DNA from 2 places in the Streptomyces sp. NPDC059897 genome. Region 1 is predicted to be linked to the other one. Evidence: riboswitches for the same ligand, from Rfam matches in the RefSeq annotation. Region 1 holds a riboswitch; the other holds the start of a gene.
What was found. Region 1 has a riboswitch for glycine ahead of gcvP (aminomethyl-transferring glycine dehydrogenase). Riboswitches for the same ligand answer to the same signal wherever they lie in the genome.

Region 2: linked by a shared signal. The riboswitch ahead of gcvT (glycine cleavage system aminomethyltransferase GcvT) and the one ahead of gcvP (aminomethyl-transferring glycine dehydrogenase) in region 1 are both predicted to bind glycine.

What each region holds. Positions count from the first base shown of each region.
Region 1 is NZ_JBHWKQ010000048.1:44,924-48,423, forward strand. Features, by position in the region: gene gcvP (aminomethyl-transferring glycine dehydrogenase) at 1-1,407, opposite strand, end outside; glycine riboswitch at 1,593-1,689, opposite strand; gene ACFV9W_RS33935 (PRC-barrel domain-containing protein) at 1,813-2,187, shown strand; gene ACFV9W_RS33940 (DNA polymerase IV) at 2,130-3,500, opposite strand, start outside.
Region 2 is NZ_JBHWKQ010000055.1:945-4,444, reverse strand. Features, by position in the region: gene gcvH (glycine cleavage system protein GcvH) at 1-328, opposite strand, end outside; gene gcvT (glycine cleavage system aminomethyltransferase GcvT) at 394-1,509, opposite strand; glycine riboswitch at 1,648-1,747, opposite strand; gene ACFV9W_RS35440 (AAA family ATPase) at 1,908-2,528, shown strand; gene ACFV9W_RS35435 (enhanced serine sensitivity protein SseB) at 2,637-3,461, shown strand.

The DNA.
Region 1 (3,500 bases):
CAGCAGCCCGCCGGGCAGCGTGTCCTCGACCTCGGCGTCCAGCGCCTCGATGTCGGCGTCGACACCGAACGCGGTCCACACGGCGCCCAGTTGGGCCCGCGTGGTCGTCTCGTCGCAGGAGACCGAGACGTGATCGGCGTCCACGAGGTGCAGGTTGACGCCGCCCTCGCGCGCGGCGGAGACGACCGAGGCGGCCTTGCCCGGCACCCGCACGGTGAGGGTGTCGAAGTACGCGCCGTGCACGACCTCGACGCCGCCCGCCGTGAGCCCCGCGGCGAGCAGGGTGGCGTAGCGGTGGGTGCGACGGGCGATGGACTTGAGGCCCTCGGGCCCGTGGTAGACGGCGTACATGCCGGCCATGACGGCGAGCAGCACCTGCGCGGTGCAGATGTTGCTGGTCGCCTTCTCGCGGCGGATGTGCTGCTCACGGGTCTGCAGGGCGAGGCGGTACGCCTTGTTGCCGTCTGCGTCGACGGAGACGCCCACCAGGCGGCCCGGCAGCGAGCGCGCGAACTTCTCGCGCACGGCCATGTATCCGGCGTGCGGCCCGCCGAAGCCCATCGGGACACCGAAGCGCTGCGTCGTACCGACGGCGATGTCCGCGCCCAGCTCGCCGGGCGAGGTCAGCAGCGTCAGAGCGAGCAGGTCGGCGGCAACGGTGACGATGGCGCCCAGCTCGTGCGCCTGGTCGATCACGGGCTTGATGTCCCGCACTACGCCGGAGGCGCCCGGGTACTGCACGAGCACGCCGACGACACCGCGCTCGGCGACCTCGGCGGGGATGCCCTCGCTCAGGTCGGCGACGACGATCTCGACACCGGTCGGCTCGGCGCGCGTCTGGATCACGGCGATGGTCTGCGGCAGGGCGTCTGCGTCGACGACGTAGACACCGTTCTTGACCTTGCCGACGCGGCGCGAGAGGGCCATCGCCTCGGCGGCGGCGGTGCCCTCGTCGAGCAGCGAGGAGCCCGAGGTGGGCAGCCCGGTCAGCTCGGCGACCATGGTCTGGAAGTTGAGCAGCGCCTCGAGGCGGCCCTGCGAGATCTCCGGCTGGTAGGGCGTGTACGCCGTGTACCAGGACGGGTTCTCCATGACATTGCGCAGGATGACGGGCGGCGTGAACGTCCCGTAGTAGCCGAGGCCGATCATCGAGCCGAGCACCTGGTTGCGCTCCGCGAGGGACTTCAGCTCGGCGAGCACCTCGGCCTCGCTGCGGGCGGCGGGAAGGTCGAGAGCCTCGGCGCTCTTGATCACATCGGGCACCGCGGCCGCGGTCAGCTCGTCCAGCGAGCCGTAGCCGACCTGCGCGAGCATCTTGGCCTGAGCGGCGTCGTCGGGACCGATGTGACGCTGCTCGAAGGGGATTCCTCGCTCCAGCTGGGAGAGCGGAATACGGTTGGCGGTCATTGCGGAGGCCTCCTGGTCATTGCGACCTACGAGGGGCACCACGGCGCGGGTACCCGGACGGCCTCCCCCTCTGTCATCTCAACCTGAGAGCTTCACCGGCCCACCCCGCGAGAACACGGAACGCACCGGCTTGCACCGTCGGTGAGAGCGGAAACCGTGCACCCCGCCCTGCTTTCCAGAGTGACCTCGTCCGTGCGGTACGTGGGCCTGAGAGATTCCGGGGAGGATTTGCTCCTTCGGCGCCTTCCGACGACTGTCGGAGGACTCTCCCGCACGGGGTCAGCAGCCATTTGCCAGCCTACCAGCGGCTACTTGGCCGGAGCCCCCGAGTGGCCGCCTTACGTAATGTGCTCTTTCGTAGTCCTTACAGACGAGTTGCGATCATCGCGATCAGTTGGAGGGCCCGTGCAGACCGATGTCGATCCGCGCAATCTGATCGGCCGCAAGGCGTTCGACCGCAACGGGGCCAAGATCGGCACCATCGACGAGGTGTACCTCGACGACGCCACGGGCGTGCCGGAGTGGGCCGCGATACGAACCGGCCTGTTCAGCCGCGACGCCTTCGTGCCGCTCGAACCGAGCGATTTCACGGACGGCACCCTGCACGTCCCCTTCGAGCGCGCCCTGATCAAGGACTCCCCCGACTTCGGCGTGGGCCGCCACCTCTCCCCCGAGCAGGAGCTCCAGCTCTACGACCACTACGGCCTTGACATCACCGCCCCTCAGTCGCCCGACGTCACCTTCGGCAAGGTCGCGGGCGCGGAGGACGAGGTGACCTGATCCCCTTCGGGTCCTTCGACGAGCGGCATCGGCTCCGCCGGCTCCAGCTCCGGATCATCGACCCGGAACGTCCGCACCCTCCCCGGCACCACCGCGTACGGCGTCTCGAACCGCACTGTCACCCGCCCGAGCCCGCTCCCCTGCACCCACCCCGGCCCGAACTCGGCATGCCGCACATCGTGCCCGGCCAGCCACTTCCGCTCCACGGGCGCCGGCTCGGGCTCGGCCGCCTCCACGGACTCGACCGGCCCCGACTCCCCCTCCGCTTCCTCGGCGGCGGCCTCCTCCGCGGCGGCGAACTGCGCGAACAGGTCCTCCTGCGTGAAGTCGGCGAGCCCGCTGACCCCGACGCCCAGCAACCGCACGCCACCGGTCGTGTCCACGCTCTCCAGCAGCCGCGCCGCGGCCTCCCGCACCACCCCGGGATCGTCCGTCGGCCCCCGTAGCGTCTCGGAGCGCGTCAGTGTCGAGAAGTCGTAGCGCCGCACCTTGAGCACCACGGTCCGGCCCGAGCGCTCGGCCGCTCTCAGCCGCTCCACGCACCGCCCGGCGAGCCGGCGCACCTCCATCCTGACCTGCACCCGGTCATGGATGTCCACGTCGTACGTGTCCTCGACCGATACGGACTTGGAGTCCCGCTCGGCCACCACGGGCCGCTCGTCGCGGGCCAGCGCCATCTCGTACAGATGGCTGCCGTGCGCCTTCCCCAGGAGTCGCACCAGCTCGTCCTCGCCGGCCCCCGCGATCTCCTCCACGGTCAGGATCCCGGCCCGCCGCAGATGATCCGCCGTCGCGGGCCCGACGCCCGGCAGGATGCGCACGGACTGCGGCCCGAGCAGCGCCCGCTCGGTGCCGGGGCGTATGAGCACGAGCCCGTCGGGCTTGGCCTCCTCCGAGCCGATCTTCGCGAGCATCTTGGACGCGGCGAGTCCCACGGACCCGGTCAGCCCGGTCACGCGCCTGATGTCGGCCCGCAGCCGCCGCCCCACGGCCTCCGCGGAAGCGGCGTCCCAGGCCGCCTCACCGGCCTCCAGATCGACGAACGCCTCGTCCAGGCTCAACGGCTCCACCAGCGGCGAAAGAGCGCCCAGGAGCCCCATCACCTGCTCGCTGATCTCCCGGTAGAGCCGGAAGCGCGGCACCAGATAGGCGGCGTGCGGGGCAAGCCTGCGCGCCTGCCCCATCGGCATCGCCGAGTGCACCCCGAACTTCCGCGCCTCGTACGACGCCGTGGCCACCACACCGCGCGGACCGAGCCCGCCCACGACGACCGCTTTCCCGCGCAGGCTCGGCTTCGCCGCCTGCTCAGCAGA
Region 2 (3,500 bases), on a different contig from region 1:
GCTCGTCGCTGAGCCGGACCTTGAACAGCCAGCCGCCCTCGAACGGGGCCGAGTTGACGAGCGCCGGGTCGTCGACGACGTCCTGGTTGATCTCGGTGACCTCGCCGTTGACGGGGGAGTACAGGTCGGAGACCGACTTGGTCGACTCGAGCTCGCCACAGGTCTCGCCCGCGGTCACGGTGTCACCGACCTCGGGGAGCTGGACGAACACGATGTCACCGAGCGCGTTGGCGGCGTGCTCCGTGATGCCGATCGTGGCGACGCCGTCCTCGACGGCGGAGAGCCACTCGTGCTCCTTGCTGTAACGCAGCTGCTGGGGGTTGCTCATGATGCGAATTCTCCTGTACGCGGGAAGGTGCTGGTGACGGAGGGGGAGCCCGGGGCGGGCGGGGGCTACTTCTGGCGCTTGTAGAACGGCAGGGCCACGACCTCGTACGGCTCGTGCGTACCGCGGATGTCGACACCGACACCGGCCGTGCCCGGCTCGGCGTGCGCGGCGTCCACGTACGCCATCGCGATCGGCTTGCCGAGCGTCGGGGACGGGGCGCCGGAGGTGACCTCGCCGATCACCTGGCCGTCGACGACCACGGACATCCCGGCGCGCGGCACGCGGCGGCCCTCGGCGATCAGGCCGACGAGCTTGCGGGGCGGGTTGGCCTCGGCGCGCTCGGCGGCGGCGACCAGGGCGTCGTGGCCCACGAAGTCGTCCCCGTGCGAGGTCTTCTCGAACTTGACGACGCGGCCGAGACCGGCGTCGAAGGGCGTGAGGGACGTCGACAGCTCGTGCCCGTACAGCGGCATGCCCGCCTCCAGGCGCAGCGTGTCCCGGCAGGACAGGCCGCAGGGGATCAGGCCGTACTCGGCGCCCGCCTCGGTCAGCGCCTGCCACAGCTTCTCGGCGTCGGCGGGGGAGACGAACAGCTCGAAGCCGTCCTCGCCGGTGTAGCCGGTGCGCGCGATGAGCGCCTGCACGCCGGCGACGGTGCCGGGCAGCCCCGCGTAGTACTTGAGGCCGTCCAGGTCGGCGTCCGTGACGGACTTCACGATCGCCGCGGAGGTCGGGCCCTGCACGGCGAGCAGCGCGTACGCGTCGTGGTCGTCGCGGACCTCGGCGTCGAAGCCGGCGGCGCGCTCGGTGAGGGCGTCGAGGACGACCTGCGCGTTGCCCGCGTTCGCGACCACCATGTAGGTGCTCTCTTCGAGCCGGTACACGATCAGGTCGTCGAGGATCCCGCCGTCCGCGCCGCAGATCATCGTGTAGCGGGCGCGGCCGAGGCCCACCGAGCCGATGTTGCCGACGAGGGCGTGGTTGAGGAGGTCGACGGCCTGGGGCCCGGTCACCGTGATCTCGCCCATGTGGGAGAGGTCGAAGAGGCCTGCCCGCGTGCGCACGGCGTTGTGCTCGTCACGCTCGCTGCCGTAGCGCAGCGGCATGTCCCAGCCGGCGAAGTCGGTCATCGTCGCGCCGAGCGAACGGTGCAGGGCGTCGAGAGATGTCGTACGGGTCATCAGTGGTGCTCCCGGGCATGACGGCGATGGCGAAGTGTCCTCCCCATCTGTCATCGGAACCTGAGAGGTTCGCCCCGAGGGGCTTGCACCTTGGGTGGGGGCGCCGTGTCACAAAGGCGCCCCACTTTTCAGATCTGCCTCGCCCGCGCGGTACGGGGCCTGAGAGATTCAAGGGAGGAACTTGCTCCTTCGGCGTCCGGGGACCGATGGGTACCCGGAACTCTCCCGCGCGGATTCAAGCGGCCGGTATGCAGTTGCGGGCACATCATTGCATGCCCGTCCGACAGGGAAAGCCCTTGAGGGGCATTACCTTCTCTTTACACTTGAGGGGCAAGGGTGACGTGACCGGAACGGGGAGGACGATCACGGTGCGCAAGGCAGTCGCGGGGGCTTATGCGGTGTCGGCTTCGGCGCCGGTGGTGGCAGGGGTGCGGATCCCCGGCCAGCGCTCGGTGCGGGACCTGCGCGGCCGCCGTGGCCACACGCCGCGTCGGCTCGCTTTCGCGGCGGGTGACCTCGTCGTGCTCTCCGGCCTGCCCGGCAGCGGCAAGTCGACGCTGATGCGGCGGGCCGTCAAGGAGATCCGGATCGACTCGCAGGACACCCGCGAGCGCTGGGCCGCGCGCATGCCGGCCTACCTGCCGTACGCGCTGTACCGCCCGCTGGTCCGCATCGCGCACTACGTGGGCCTGCGGCGGGCGATGCGCTCGGGCGCCAGCGTCGTCGTGCACGACTGCGGTACGCAGGCGTGGGTGCGCCGCTGGGTGATCCGCACGGCGCGGCGGCGCGGGGTCGCCGTCCACCTGATGCTGCTCGACGTACCGCCGGACACGGCTCTCGAGGGCCAGCGGGACCGCGGCCGCGGGGTGTCCCGGTACGCCTTCGCCCGGCACCGCCGGGCGGTGGGCGCGCTCGTCAGCTCGACGGAGCGGGGCAAGCCGCCGGCCGGGATGGAGTCGGCGGTGCTGCTCGACCGGGCGGCGATGGAGGCGCTGGGAGGCATCACGTTCGGCGACTGACGCCGGGGCCCCGGGCAAGCGGACGGAACCGCACCGTGTCCCCTTGTGTGTACGAGTTAAGGTCGGCGGGCACAGCAGCGGGCAGAACGGCAGAGGTTGATGGCAGTCATGGAGTTCCCAGGCACCCCGGAGCCGGGGCACGGTCACGCGCAGGGGCACGAGGGCGGCTTCGGCCATCCCGCGCAGGGCTGGCCCGCCAACGAGTTGGAGGAGGTCCTCGCCGCGGCCCTCGGGCAGGAGGCGGGGAGTTCGGCGGGTGGCCGGATAGTCGAGGTGCTCGGCCGCAGCCACGTGTGGATCCCGCTGCCCCGCGGCGGTTCGAACGCGAGCAGGGACCTCGACCTGCCGAGCCTGGAGATCGAGGGCCAGGCCTTCGTCCCCGTGTTCAGCTCCGAGCAGCAGTTCATGGCGGTCACCGGTGGCCGGATGGACTGCACGATCGCCCCGGCCGTGGAGTTCGCGCGCGGGCTTCCGCCGCAGGTCGGCATCGCCGTGAACCCGGACGGCACGGTGGGTGTGCCGCTGCCGCCGCCGGCCGTCGCCGAGCTGGCCCGCAGCGGTCGCACGGCGCTCGACGGCCCGGCGACGGGCGGCCGTGTGGTGCTGAGCGAGCCGGACTGGCAGGTCGACCCGATGGACTTCCTGGCCGCGGTGCGCGAGGAGTTCGAGGGGCTCGGCACGGTGCTGAGCGCCCGGCGCTGCCTCGCGACCGTGGAGGACGCGGAGCCGTCCCTGTTCATCGGCGTCGAGCTGGCGCAGGCGGTGAGCGCGCCGAGCGGTGCGGGGGACCTTCCGCTGGACGCGCTGGGGCGGGCGCTGGGCCGTGCGCCGGTGCCCTGGGCCGTCAACCTGGTGTTCCTGGACGTGACACAGGACCCGGTGGCCGACTGGCTGCGTACACACGTACGGCCGTTCTACGTACGAGAAGGGTGACGGCGTCCGTCAAGTCGGTGTCAGTATCGCCGCTTAAGC